2 regions of the Bacillus sp. 5RYD7K genome follow, and region 1 is predicted to be linked to the other one. Evidence: predicted binding sites of a transcription regulator. Region 1 holds the regulator's gene; the other holds the start of a gene.
What was found. Region 1 encodes NrdR, which represses ribonucleotide reductase genes. Its sites were predicted from a motif close to AACACNATATATNGTGTT; they were not measured.
Positions count from the first base shown of each region.

Region 2: a site for NrdR is predicted at 2,988-3,005, ahead of nrdI (class Ib ribonucleoside-diphosphate reductase assembly flavoprotein NrdI). Genes of this name have one in related genera too.

Region 1 covers NZ_CP191200.1:2,015,426-2,022,862, forward strand. The annotation lists gene coaE (dephospho-CoA kinase) at 1-521, shown strand, start outside; gene ACQE26_RS10145 (aldo/keto reductase) at 560-1,402, opposite strand; gene ACQE26_RS10150 (MFS transporter) at 1,469-2,668, opposite strand; gene ACQE26_RS10155 (winged helix-turn-helix transcriptional regulator) at 2,852-3,238, shown strand; gene ACQE26_RS10160 (glyceraldehyde-3-phosphate dehydrogenase) at 3,446-4,468, shown strand; gene speD (adenosylmethionine decarboxylase) at 4,707-5,087, shown strand; gene nrdR (transcriptional regulator NrdR) at 5,337-5,795, shown strand; gene dnaB (replicative helicase loading/DNA remodeling protein DnaB) at 5,906-7,318, shown strand; gene dnaI (primosomal protein DnaI) at 7,343-7,437, shown strand, end outside.
Region 2 covers NZ_CP191200.1:3,021,664-3,029,100, forward strand. The annotation lists gene nrdF (class 1b ribonucleoside-diphosphate reductase subunit beta) at 1-480, opposite strand, end outside; gene nrdE (class 1b ribonucleoside-diphosphate reductase subunit alpha) at 498-2,600, opposite strand; gene nrdI (class Ib ribonucleoside-diphosphate reductase assembly flavoprotein NrdI) at 2,560-2,952, opposite strand; gene ACQE26_RS15085 (hypothetical protein) at 3,212-3,427, opposite strand; gene ACQE26_RS15090 (YmzC family protein) at 3,510-3,785, opposite strand; gene hfq (RNA chaperone Hfq) at 3,881-4,102, opposite strand; gene miaA (tRNA (adenosine(37)-N6)-dimethylallyltransferase MiaA) at 4,142-5,086, opposite strand; gene ACQE26_RS15105 (YmaF family protein) at 5,185-5,589, opposite strand; gene ymaG (inner spore coat protein YmaG) at 5,691-6,005, shown strand; gene erbA (SMR family multidrug efflux transporter EbrA) at 6,140-6,454, shown strand; gene erbB (SMR family multidrug efflux transporter EbrB) at 6,472-6,825, shown strand; gene ACQE26_RS15125 (OsmC family protein) at 6,839-7,291, opposite strand; gene ACQE26_RS15130 (poly-gamma-glutamate hydrolase family protein) at 7,352-7,437, opposite strand, start outside.

The DNA.
Region 1 (7,437 bases):
AAAAAATAACAGTCATTGATGCGGATGTCATCGCTAAGCAGGCGGTGGAAAAAGGAATGCCGGCTTACGGACAGATCGTTGAAGCGTTCGGAAAAGACATCCTGCTGGAAAACGGCGGCATTGACAGAAAAAAACTCGGTTCTATCGTTTTTACGGACGAACAGAAGCGTCTGATCCTGAATCAGATCGTTCATCCGGCAGTGCGTGCGGAAATGATGAAACAGCGGGATGAAGCCGTTGCGCGAAAAGAGCGGTTCGTCGTTTTGGATATACCGCTTTTGTATGAAAGCGGGCTTGACTATCTGGTCGGCAAAGTGCTCGTCGTCACCGTACCGGCAGACATTCAGCTCAAACGGCTGATGAAGCGGAATTCACTTACAGAAGAAGAAGCGATGAGCCGGATAACGTCGCAAATGCCTTTAGCGGACAAAACAAAAAAAGCTGACGCCGTCATTGATAACAGCGGCAGTCTTGACTATACGAAGCATCAGCTGGAGGAAATATTGAGCAGCTGGACATAAATAAACACCGTTCGGAAAACCGAACGGTGTTTTTCTGGTTAAAAATCAAAATTGTCAGGGTCCGGGCCGACACGGAGATTTTCGTTCAGATCATCAATCCGCTTCATATCGTCAGCTGACAGTTCGAAATCGAAGACATTTGCATTTTCTTCAATACGGTGTTTTTTAGTTGATTTCGGAATGGTGATGACGCCGTTTTGTAAATCCCAGCGCAAAATCACTTGAGCGGCTGATTTGCCGTATTTCTCAGCGATTTCCTGTAAGACGGGATGATCAAGCAGCTGGCCTTGCATCAACGGCGACCATGCTTCAAGCTGAATATTTTGTTCGGCGCAGAAAGCGTGCAGTTCTTTCTGAGTCAGACGGGGGTGGTACTCCACCTGGTTAATCATCGGCTTGATTTCCGTTTCTTTCATGAGATGTTTCAAATGGTGAATTTGGAAATTGCTGACCCCGATCGCCTTAATCCGTCCATCCCGGTAGAGGGTTTCGAGCGCCCGCCACGCATCGATGTACTTTCCTTCGACAGGCCAATGGATCAAATATAAATCTAAATAGTCTAAACCGAGTTTTTCTAAGCTTGCGTCAAACGCTTTTAACGTTTCTTCATACCCTAAATCGGCATTCCACACTTTTGACGTGACAAAAATGTCTTCACGCTTTAATCCCGCTTCTTGCAACCCTTGGCGGATGCCTTCGCCGACACCTTCTTCATTTCCGTAAATCGCGGCGGTATCAACACTGCGATAGCCGTGCACCAATGCTGTTTTCACCGCATTGACGAGCTCCGCGCCTTCCTCTACTTTAAATACTCCGATACCGAACCAAGGCATCTTTACGCCGTTATGCAATGTCGCTTTTGCTTGTAAATGTGTTGTCATGTATATGTTCCTCCTATTGTTTGTTTGTTTGTTTGTTAAAAAAATCAAAATGCGCTGAAGAAAAACTCACCTCCTTTCAAGGACAGTGCGATCCCGCTTTTCAAGCTTTCTGCTCCATCCGGTTAACACGACCGCGCTGAGCACCATTAACGCCCCGATCCAAGCGGTATGAATAATCCCGATTGAATCTGTTATAATCCCGCCGGCAAAAGAACCGATTGCAATTCCGGCATTAAATGCCGCGATGTTTAAGGCTGATGCTGTATCAACGGCGCTTGGCGCAAAACGTTCACTCAGCATCACGACATATACCTGAAGCCCAGGCACATTCATAAACGCCAACAGCCCCATAAAAATAATGGTGATTAATCCGGCTGTTTTAAACGGCGCGGTAAAAGTCAGGACAAACAGCACAGCCGCCTGGACAATGAACATGTAAAACAATGCTCTCAGCGGATTCCGATTTGATAACCGGCCGCCGATCATGTTTCCGATGGCAATCGCAATTCCGTAAACAAGCAGGATGGCCGCGACGGTTTCTTTCTGAAAACCGGTTACTTCCTGAAGAAGCGGAGATAAATACGTAAACACGACAAACGTTCCGCCGTAGCCTAACGCTGTAATCAGAAATAAAAGCAGCAGCCGGCCGTTTTTGACGAGTTTGATCTGTTCGGAAAATGCGGTCTTCGTTCCTTTGCGCAAATGTGACGGAACGAGAAGCGCATTTGTGAGGAATGCAATGATTCCTACCGCGACGATGACGGCAAATGCGATTCTCCACCCGAATTGCTGGCCGAGATAGGTCCCGAACGGAACACCGGTCACTGTAGCCACCGTCAGCCCCGTGAACATGATGGAAATCGCGCTTGCTCTTTTATGCTCTGGCACGATATTGGCGGCGATTGTTGCCCCGATTGACATGAAAATGCCGTGGGAAAAAGCCGAAATGACCCGCGCCGCCAGTAAGACGCCGATTGAGGAAGCGCTCGCTGCAAGTGTATTTCCGGCGATAAAAATCAGCATCACCCAGAGCAGCAGCGTTTTCCGCGACATGCCTGATGTAAGAGAAGTTAAAACCGGCGCGCCGAATGTCACGCCCAGAGCATACATGGAAACGGTAAGTCCCGCCGTTGTCACAGGTATATGCAGATCATGAGATATAAGCGGCAGCAGTCCGACGCTGATAAATTCGGTTGTGCCGATCGCAAAAGCGCTGACGGCTAATGCCAGCAGCGCTGGTAAATAGCTTTGGCGATGTGAAGACATCTGTTTTCCTCCTTGAACGATAATGTATGGTTGAAATGATGCCGGGTAAACGATATAAGTATAAGAGTACATTCCTTTTCAGCCGGCAAATGTCATTATGATCGATAGATGAGTCATTGAAAAGAACGTACTTTTAAGTGCCATAGGCACTTTTTAGTTCCTATAGATGAGGAGGAATTACCGTTGCTGAAGAAAAAATACAATATATCTGTAGAGGCGACGCTAGAAGTGATCGGCGGAAAATGGAAGTGTGTGATCCTCTGCCACCTGATGCGCGGAAAAAAGCGGACAAGCGAATTGAAGCGGCTTATGCCGGACATTACCCAAAAGATGCTGACACAGCAATTGCGGGAATTGGAAGCTGACGGCGTCATCAATCGGATCGTGTACAATCAGGTGCCGCCGAAAGTGGAATACGAATTGAGTGAATACGGCCACAGCCTGGAAAGAATTTTAAACGCGCTGTGCGACTGGGGCGCGATGCATATTTCTAAACGGTACGGCGAGGTGTCATCCGTATTAGAGGACAGCATTTTAAATGACAAATTTAAAGATCCGGAACAAATATAAGAAAAAAGCAGGCAGCCAGAGATGCTGATCCTGCTTTTTTTATGGAAAAAAGATCATTTTATATGCAAAAAAACCGATTGAACAACATATTGATCGGTATAAGGGCGGATTTTTATCAAGTTGTACTGGCGGATTTCTTTTAATGTGTTATACTATATGTAATTAAAATTAAATTAGAGTGGCATATTAAAAAGGGGTGACCTGGGCATGAAGGTAAAAGTAGCAATCAACGGGTTTGGAAGAATCGGAAGAATGGTGTTCAGAAAAGCGATGGAAGATGATCAAATTCAAATAACAGCCATTAATGCAAGCTATCCCCCGGAAACGCTTGCTCATTTGATAAAGTATGACACAATTCACGGCAAATACGAGCAAGAAGTCGAGACCGCCGAAGACAGTCTGATCGTCAACGGAAAACATATTATGCTGTTCAATCGGCGGGACCCGAGAGAGCTTCCGTGGAAAGAGTGCGGAATAGACATCGTCATAGAGGCAACGGGAAAATTTAATTCAAAAGAAAAAGCGATGAGCCATATTGAAGCAGGGGCGAAAAAGGTTATTTTAACGGCTCCGGGTAAAAATGAAGACGTTACCATTGTCATGGGAGTGAATGAAGAGAAGTTCAATCCGGATGAACATGTGATTATTTCAAATGCATCCTGCACGACAAACTGTCTTGCACCGGTCGTCAAAGTGCTTGATCAGGAATTTGGGATTGAGAGCGGCCTGATGACGACCGTTCACGCTTACACGAATGACCAAAAAAATATCGACAATCCGCATAAAGATCTGCGGAGGGCGAGAGCGTGCGGAGAATCCATCATTCCGACTTCTACAGGCGCGGCTAAAGCGCTGTCGCTTGTGCTGCCTCATCTGAAAGGAAAACTTCACGGCCTGGCTCTGCGGGTTCCTGTTCCCAACGTGTCCTTAGTGGACCTTGTCTGTGACCTGAAAACAGATGTGTCGGCCGAGCAAGTGAATGCCGCTTTCCAACGAGCCGCAAAGACGTCAATGTACGGCATTCTTGATTATTCGGATGAACCGCTCGTTTCTTCGGATTATAATACGAATTCACACTCCGCGATCATTGACGGGCTGACGACAATGGTGATGGAAGACCGAAAAGTAAAGGTGCTCGCCTGGTATGACAATGAATGGGGATATTCCTGCCGGGTCGTTGATCTTATCCGCCACGTCGCCGCGCGAATGAAACACCCGTCAGCTGTGTAGAATAAAGATCATGGACATTTGTTAGAAAAAACCCTTAACGGCATATTTGCAAAAAAACACTCCTTGCAAAATAAACTTAAACACAGTATACTATCTTTCGTGAACTTCTTGCTCGTGACTGCTTCGGAATTACTTAAAGGGTTAGGACCTCTCCGGACTAACTTTCCCCCGTGGTAAATGGCCGGGTCAGTTCTCGGAAATTCACTTTTTTAATTCTTGTTAAGGGGGGTCCATGATTATGGAAACAATGGGGCGTCACGTCATCTCCGAGCTGTGGGGATGCGATTTTGATAAGCTCAATGACATGGATTTTATTGAAAAAACGTTTGTAAATGCTGCTTTGAAATCAGGAGCTGAAGTGCGCGAGGTCGCATTTCACAAATTTGCACCGCAAGGCGTAAGCGGAGTCGTTATTATCTCTGAGTCACATTTAACGATTCACAGTTTTCCTGAACACGGATATGCAAGCATTGATGTTTATACTTGTGGAGACCTGGATCCTAATGTGGCTGCTGATTACATTGCGGACGCATTACATGCAGATACAAGAGAAAACATTGAAATACCGAGAGGAATGGGGCCTGTACAGATTAAACAGGCACAAGCGAAAGTACTGTAATTTTCAAAACGCAAACACAAGGGAGCTAAGCTGAAAAAGCCATTACGCGCTTTGAAGCTGATGCTCCTTTTCTAATGTAAAAAAACAGCATTGCTTTTTCTTTAAGCAATTTTTTTGTAAAATAGAGAAAGATAAGGCCGGTCTATCGGCTCTCCCAACACAATAGGCTCATCCTAGATACGTTGGCGGGCATTTACCGGAAGCTTGCGAACCGCATTACAGCAATGAAACAGATGGGAGCTGATCCAATTGAAATGTCCTTCATGCCAGCATAACGGTTCCCGCGTACTTGATTCACGGCCTGCGGACGAAGGGAAATCAATCCGCAGAAGGCGGGAGTGCGAAGCCTGCCATTACCGCTTCACTACATTTGAGAAGTTTGAAGAGATGCCTCTGATCGTCGTGAAAAAAGAAGGCGTCCGGGAAGAATTCAGCCGTGAAAAAATGCTGCGCGGATTAATTAAAGCCTGTGAAAAAAGGCCCGTTCCTTTAAAAACACTTGAAGACATGTGCTTTGACATTGAAAAAGAGCTGCGAAACCAAGGCGTATCTGAAGTCAAAAGCGAACTTGTCGGAGAAATGGTGATGGACCGGCTGGCGAAAATAGATGAGGTGTCTTATGTCCGCTTTGCCTCCGTCTACCGGCAGTTTAAAGATATAAATGTGTTTATTGATGAATTGAAAGATTTAATAAAGAAAGAGCGCTAAAGAGCTAAGAGATGATGTCTGGCTCTTTTCTCATGAGCAAAATTGGCATTTGATACATGACGGAAACGGTGTAAAATGAGAGTAGAAACATATCGGAAGGTTTGAGAATCATGGCTGACTATTGGAATGACGTATTGCCTGTAGATCCTTATACGGTCAAAAGCCGTTCGCTTCTTCAGGATGTCGACAGACAGGTTTTGACACATCTGTACCAGCCGCTGATCGGTTCATTTGCATTCTCTCTGTATATGACTTTATGGGGGGAGCTTGAGCAGAACCGTTTGTGGGGAGCTGAATCCACGCACAGACAGCTGATGGGCATGATGCAGGCAAATTTAAAAAAGATTCATCATGAACAGGGGAAGCTTGAAGGAATCGGGCTGCTGAAAGTGTATATCCGGGAGTCCGAGCAAAAGGAACGGATGTTTATTTATGAGCTGCTGCCCCCGCTCAGACCGAATGATTTTTTTGAAGACGGCATGCTGAATGTCTTTCTTTATAACAGAGTCGGTAAAACGAAATACCAGCAGCTGAGACAATTTTACACGCATCCTTCCGTCGGCGCGGATGCAAGGGAAATTACGCGTCCGTTTAATCATGCCTTTGCCTCTTTTCAGCCGAGCGAATGGAAAATGACGCCGGATATGGAAGAAGCGATGAAGCTCCCCGAGGACTATGAGACGGCGTCTGTCGGACAAGCGCCTTCCTATACGGTGACGGAGGAAGTGTTTGATTTTGAGCTTTTCATGGCGGGACTGTCAGAAACGATGATACCGCGCAAATCAATCACGCAGGACGTGCGGGAGAGCATTAAAAAGCTTTCATATTTATACGGAATAGATCCTATCTCCATGCAGCACGTCGTCATGACCGCAATTAATGAACAAGATACGATAACGGCCGAAGCGCTGAGGAAAGCGGCCAGCGACTGGTACCAAATTGAAAGAGGCGGGAAGCTTCCGGAACTGATTGATAAAACACAGCCTGTCCGTCTGCGGGAAAACAAGACGGAAAAGGACGATTCATTGAATGCCGAACTCATTGCACAGCTTGAGACCATATCACCGAGAAAGCTTCTTCAGGACATTGCGGACGGGACCGAGCCGTCCAAAGCAGACCTGCAGATCATCGCCGATATTATGTTCGAACAGAAGCTTGAGCCCGGTGTCACCAATGTGCTGATTTATTATGTCATGCTGAAAACGGATATGAAGCTGTCCAAAAACTATATTCAAAAAATCGCCGCTCACTGGGCCAGAAAGAAAGTAAAGACGGTCCGGGAAGCAATGAAGCTCGCAATAGAAGAGCACAGGCAATATCTTGATTGGGCGGACGGCAAAACAAACGGCGCGGCGCGCGGCAAAAAAACCGTCCGGGAAGAAAAGCGCCCTGATTGGATGAAAGAAGAAGAAACCGGGAAGAAGTCAGAACAGCAGCCGGCTCTTTCCGAGGAGGATCTCGAAGAACAGAAGAAAAAAATGATGGAAGAAATGAAAAAACTGAAAAAATACTCTGCCTACTGAGACAGAGAAGCGGGGTGATACTGAATGGAACCGATCAGCCGATCCTTAGAAGGCGTGACGAAGAGACCTGACTTTCAAAAACGCTTGGAACGAATGCAGCAGCAAGTCATGGCCGACAA
Region 2 (7,437 bases), 1.0 Mb from region 1:
GGAAGCGACCATCGCTTTAAACAGCGAAATCTCATCGTCTTTTTTGATAGCGCGGTACAGTCCGACGACGGTTTGGGCTTTTTTCTGCAGGTACTTATTCTGCTTTACCCATTCAAACACTTCGTTGATCGTTTCAGTCGGAGCAAGTGTCATAAAAATATTTGAATATGATTTTGCGTGCACCGCGTTTTCCATCATCGCCATGAAATTAAGAACCGCTTTTCGCTGATGGCCTTCTACGTGCTCGGCCACAATCGGCATGCCCGTGTTCCCCTGCTCTGTATCAAGCAGTGTCAGGCCGGCGAGCACCTTCATGTACGTATCCTGCTCATTTTTACCCAAGTACTTCCAAGTGAGGAGATCGCCGTTTAATGCGATCTCTTCGGGAAGCCAGAACTGCTTTACGTTTTGGTTGTAAAACATTTGGGTAAAATCATCTTCATGCTTTGACCAGTTTGCTGCGTCATAAATTTTTGTCACTGTAAACTCTCCTTTAATCAAACGACACAAGAAAGACAGCTGTCCTGCCCGGTATCTTTCGTTCTTGCATAGTAAATGGTTTTGATGCCTCTATGGTGGGCATACAGATCAATACGGTTCAGATCACGAGTTGTCATCGTATCTTTCAAAAACAGGGTAAAGCTGATTCCCTGATCGATATGCTGCTGGATTGTCGCGATCATATCCACCACTTTGAACATGTCCATATCATAAGCTTCTTTGTAGAAGAACCAGTTATTAGACGCTAACCCCGGCATCGGGTAATACGTTTTGGAGTTTCCGTATGTTCTTTCCTCAATCCGTTCCATAATCGGCATAACGGATGCCGTGCTGGATTGGACGTAGGAAATGGAGCCTGTCGGCGCGATACACAGTCTGTAGCTGTGGTACATGCCGTTTTCAGCGACAAACGCCTTCAGCTCTTTCCAGTCTTCGATTGTCGGGATGTGCATGCCTTCAAAGAGCGCAGCGATTTTTTCGTATGCCGGCGAGAATTCTTTTTCAATATATTTATTGAAATATTCTCCCGTTGCATAAGTGGAGCCTTCATAATGCTCAAACGTTTCGCCTTTTTCTTTTGCAAGCTCAGCTGAACGCTGGATGGAATAAAAGTTCACCATCATAAAGAACGTATTCGCGAAATCTCTTGCTTCCGGGCTTTCGTAAGCAATGCCGTTTTGGGCAAGGTAGCCGTGCAGGTTCATCGCGCCTAGACCGATCGACTTCATCGCTTTGTTTGCGCGTCTGACTGCCGGCGCGTTGCGGATATCCGTCGTCTCGGACACATGAGTCAGGGAATCCGTCGCGAGTTTCACCGTGCGCTCAATCGATTTATGTTTCATGACATTTAAAATATTTAAAGAACCAAGGTTGCAGGAAATGTCCAGGCCGATTTCGTCTTCCTCGTCATAATCTGTGTAAGCCGAAACCTGTGATGCCTGAAGCACCTCAGAGCAAAGGTTCGAGAATTTTACTTTTGATACGTGGTTATTCGCGTGCTCTTTGTTTACGTTATCCTGGAACATAATGTACGGATAGCCTGACTCAGAACGGAGAACGGCAAGCTTTTCAAGCAATTTGCGCGCATTCACTTTTTCTTTTTTGACGCGCGGGTTGTCGACAAGCTCCTCATACATCGCTGTCATGTCCATTTCGTCCATATGCTGGCCGTATTCTTTATAAATCGTATGAGGATAAAAGACATAAGCGGCTTTATCCTCACGCGCAAGCTCGACAAACTTGTCCGGAATCACGACGCCGATGGAAAGGGTTTTAACGCGGACATCTTCATCAGCCGAGATTTTTTTCGTATCAAGAAAGTCATTAATATCCCGGTGGAAGATGTTCAGGTATGCCGCGCCTGAGCCTTGTCTCTGCCCCATTTGGTCAGCGTAGCGGAACGCATTATCAAGAAGCTTCATCACGCCTACGACGCCTTTTGTGGCGTTTTCCACATCTTTAATCGCTTCACCTTTCGCACGGAGCTTAGACAGGTTAAGAGAAACCCCGCCGCCCAATTTAGAAAGCTGCATGGAGATGTCGATCGCTCTTGAGATGTCGTTTAAGGAATCATTGACTTCCAAGAGGAAACAGCTGACAAGCTCTCCGCGGCGTTTGCGGCCCGCATTTAAGAATGTCGGCGTGCTCGGCTGATATTCCTGATTGATCATCAGATTCACATATTCTTTCGCTTTCTCAGTGTCGCCGTTTGCGAAGAACAGCGCAACAATTGAGATCCGGTCCTCGTAACGCTCGAGGATTCTTTTTTTGTCATTCGTTTTCAAAGCATAGTCATTATAGAATTTAAACGCACTCATGAAGGAAGGAAAACGAAACTTCTTTGCGTAAGCTGTCTTAAACACTTCTTTAATGTCTTCAAAAGAATACAGGCTTAAGAATTCTTCTTCGTAGTATTGGTTTTCAATTAAATAATCCAGCTTCTCTTTCAAATCGTGAAAGTAAACTGTGTTTTGGTTGATATAGTCAACAAAATAGCTATGTACAGCCTCTTTATCTTTATCAAACTGGAATTTTCCATCTTGTTGGATCATAATTTCGTTATTTAACTGAATCCATTTTGGCACTTGGTTTTGTGACAACTTTTTCTACCTCCTGAGTAAACAATTCAACGTCTTTCGCTGTGCCGCTGAGTTCAAATTTGTGCAAGATCGGCACCTGATATTGTCTTGAAATGGTATCGGCGCTTTTTGCAAAGTTATCGCCCCATACTTTGTTGCCGCTCGCAGCGACTCCTAATAAGAGATGGGCGTATTTTTCGAGAAATGATTGTGTTGATGCCGGTACCTGACCGAAGTTTGTCGTGTAGGTGACCAAAACAAACGGAGTGTCCACGTGGTCCATTTCATCCACCTTGCGGATCAGCTGAAAGTCTGTTTTATTCACAAAACGCTGAACATTCCCTGTCTTTGAATCAAATATGATTTGAACCATCCTTATCACGACCTATCAAAAATAATGAATCTCTTAACACTATATATAGTATACTAACCTCTCAGAAAAACACAACATATTGAGATCGATTTATAAAAAGTTCATATTTTTGAAAGAGCGGACCTTGGTTCTGCCCCGATTAACGCCCAAAAAAGAGAGCAGAACGAGAATCATCTCTCATCCTACTCAAGGTGTCATGTGTAAGCCGATGTCTATCATAACATGAAAAAAAACTGCTTAGTAGTCTAGACTTTTATTCTTATTTTTTGTAAGAATCACATTTTTTTTCGCTTTCAACGGTCTCTTCTATTTCCGCATCAGCACCGATTTCTTTCAGCACAGCTTTCAGAGCGCTTGTGATGGAAGCCTCTCTGAGCAGTTCTTTGCCGTCAACAATGATGCTGGTTCCATATTCATAGCAGGAATCATCTTCACAGGTTTCTTCCCAATGGTTGATTATCACCTTGTGTTTCAATCGTCTCACCCTCTGCATGATCAATGTCAGTACCTAGTGTAGCTTGTGCGGCCCGCTTTGTAAATTCGAAAGCTTGTGAAATTTATTCAAGCTCATCTAACGTCGTTTCTTTTTTCAGTTCGACTTTATTTGTTTTTTCGTTGTAACGATATATTTTTAAATAACCGTCTTCGACGACGCCGAAATGGTTATGCTCCAGCTGCACCGTGCCTTCTGTCTGCGGTTCGGCATCCGCCGAGCCGCCGTCATCATCCGTCACCACCGTTTCATGATTGCTGCATGCTCCAAACAGCAAAAAAACAGCGATCCAGACGAGCGTTATCCTGATTCTTCTCAGTTCATTCTCACTTTCGAACATTGTTTTCCAAGCCCCCTTTTATGTTGCCGATATACAGCCGGCAATATACAGATGCGCATAGAAAAAGACCATTGTTCATGGTCTTTGACAAAAGTTTATTCAAGCTCAAGCTGAACGTTTTTTTGCGGGGCGAACGTGGAGATGGCATGTTTATAAATAAGCTGCTGCTTCCCCTCCGTTTCGAGTAAGACGGTAAAGTTGTCAAAGCCTTTTACCTGGCCGCGAAGCTGAAAGCCGTTGAGTAAAAATACCGTGACGAACGTATTGTCTTTTCGGATTTGATTCAAAAACTGATCCTGAATATTAATCGGTTTCATGTTTCGTCCTCCTTGGTTCTCAATACAATACTGTTTCGATTAAATTTCCAGTTTTCCTGCTATACACTCGAAAATTTCCTTTTTTTTCTGTTCAAGATCAACAGGCGGCGTCATATCGGTCCATGAAACGGACATTTTATTGCGAAACCAGGTCAGCTGGCGTTTCGCATAACGTCTTGAATTTTGTTTTAATTGCTCCACGGCCTGAGGAAGCGGCACTTTTCCATCAAGATATTCATACAGCTCTTTATAGCCGATCGCCTGAATCGATTGGCTGTCCCGAATATTCATATCATACAGCCGCTTGACTTCCTCAAGAAGGCCGGCTTCCATCATAAGGTCAACACGCTCGTTAATCCGGCTGTACAGCACTTCTCTGTCCATTGTAAGACCGATGAGCACCGCATTGTAAAGCAGCTCCCGTTTTTGGGTTTTAAGATGTTCTGACATTGTTTTTCCCGATATGTGCAGAATTTCGAGCGCGCGGATGACTCTTCGCGTATTGTTTTGATGAATGGCTGCCGCTGCTTCCGGATCGGCCGCCGCAAGTTTAGCATGAAGAGCCTCAGCCCCTTCCTCGGCAGCCAGTTTCTCCATGCGCTCCCGGAATACAGGGTCGCCGGAGTTTTCCGTGAACGTATAGTCATACAGCACGGACTGAATGTACAGACCCGTCCCCCCGACAATCATCGGCAGCTTTCCTCTGGCGGCAATCTCGCTGATTTTTTCTCTCACCATTTTTTGATAATCGGCCGTTGAAAAAGTGTCGGACGGCTCCAAAATATCAATCAGGTGATGCGGCACGCCTTCTGTCTCTTCTTCGGTGACTTTGGCCGTTCCGATGTCCATCCCTTTATATACCTGCATGGAATCCCCGCTGATGATTTCCGCATTCAGCATTTTTGCGAGTCCGATGCTCAGTTTTGTTTTTCCGACTGCCGTCGGTCCGACGAGTATGACGACAGGCTGTTTTTTATTTTTCAATATGTATCACTCTCTTTTATAAATCTCCCCCTAATTATAGCATTCATTGCTCCATGCACCTATCCATTTTGCCCTTTTTCCTGAGCGCTAAACGTCCGCTACCACCCGATCGGCTCGTTGCCGACAACCTCTCTCGTTTTTCCTTTGAGTGTATGGCGGTGCGTTTTCCGTCCTTCCTCCCGCGGATCGTAAACGACGCCGCCGTACTGGATCTGAATCGGCTCATTGTAGGCGGCAAAGGTGGTCTCTGAAAGCTCATGGTAATGCGTTCCGTCAGCCCTCGGAATGGCAGGGCCGGAAATACCGTAATATCTGTGGAAATGCCCGTTTTCAAATGAGGTGATGCCCGTATAGAAATGTGTATGCTGATCTGTATTGCTGCCGTTCTCAGGCTGTGAGAAGCCTTCGATCAAATGGTAATGCCCCTGCACAACATCCGTTACAGCCCGGTAAGCGTGTGTGTGCGGAGGTTTTTTTGACCAATCGGACTGATACAGGCCCACAAAAGCTCACTCCTTTATTTTTTTGATAAACGCCCAATCAAAAATTGGTGGGCTGAATACTCTGTTATCATCTAAAATTTATTCTTGGAGGTACCTTAATTATGAATGAAGAATACGCATACGCAGCAGATAGTGAAATGAGACAGTTTGGACGGCCAGGATTTGGTTTTGGCCGGCCGGGCTTCGGGTTCGGACGTCCCGGATTCGGCTTTGGATTCGGACGGCCGGGTTTTGGTTTTGGCCGGCCTTGGTTTGGCCGCCCTTGGTTTGGCTATGGATTCGGACGTCCGTTTGGATTTTTCGGCGGTCCGTTTGCCGGAGGGCTTGTCGGGGGTCTGGTCGGAAGCGCCTTATTAAATCCGTATCTGTACGGCGGTTTCGGCTATCCGTACGGAGGTTATCCGTATTACTACTAATCAAAAAGGGCTCCTTTCAGGGGCCTTTTTATATAGGCCGAATGTCTTGACTTGCCGGGTAAAGATCGGATATTATTTTATTTTACTGCCTTAAACAAAAGGCATGAAAGATGATGATGAGAGGGGGATTGGATATGATTCTGGGTTATATCTTCCTCACAATTGCTATTTTATCAGAGTCAATGGGTGCGGCCATGCTGAAGGTCTCCCGCGGATTTACGCGGTTTGTGCCGAGCGCGCTTGTAGTGGCTGGCTATTCATTGGCCTTTTATATGCTTTCACTGACACTGAATCTTATTCCGCTCAGCTTATCCTACGCTACATGGAGCGGGGCCGGAACGGTGCTTGCGTCCATTATCGGAGCGAAGTGGTTCCAGGAAAAACTGGACAAGCAGGCCGTCATCGGACTCTTTTTCTTATTGGCCGGTGTCATTTTGATGAATTGGTAGAAAGGAGAGGCATGGTGATGAAAGGATTACTTTGCTTGGCATTAGCCATTGTATCAGAAGTGTTCGGGAGCACGATGCTGAAGCTGTCGGACGGTTTTACGCACCTGTGGCCCGCTCTCGGCGTCATTGCCGGAATCGGAGCCTCTTTTATGTTTTTGAGCTTCTCATTGAAAAGCCTTGATTTATCCACCGCATACGCGACATGGTCAGGTGTCGGCACGGCTTTAACTGCAATCGTCGGCTTTATTGTTTTTAAGGAAGCCATGACGATCAAAATGATGGCCGGTCTTGTGTTGGTCATCACGGGCGTCATCCTGCTCAACCGTTCCAAATCTCAAAAAACGAAAAAAAATCAAACGGCCCGGAGCTGACCGTTTGATTTCGTCATGCGCGGGCGGCTTTTACTTCAACCTCAAGCTCCATCTCCACGTTTCCCTGAACCGCTCGTGAAATCATACACGACGATTCCGCTTTTTGCGCTAACTTCCCGGCCAGTGCAAAATCCGTTTCGTTTGCATCCGGCTTTAATAATATAAACGGGCGGTGAATGATTTTTTGATACGTGAACACACCGTTTGTTACATCTACAATTCCTTCAGATTCCATATGTAAATCTTCTTTATCCAGACCGCTTCTTTCCATCATTGCCGCCAGCGTTATAATATAGCAGGTCGCGGCCGCTCCAAGCAGCATCTCATCAGGATTTGTGCCTTCTCCCGGACCGTCCATTTCCTTAGGAATGGACACAGCCGTTTCCAGCCGGCCGCTTTTAATATCGCCGACGTCATTCCGATTTCCGGGCCAATTTGCTTTTAAATAAAAATGATGTTTTGCCAAGGGACCATCCTCCTTTTTTTCAAGTTTACTCATCTTACACTGGTTTGTCTTATGATAAGCTCATGAATACTCTTGATTGATCACTCTTTTTATCGTACGGACAAACCGGTAAAATTCGTCTGTTTTTGTGAATTCTCTTTCACGGT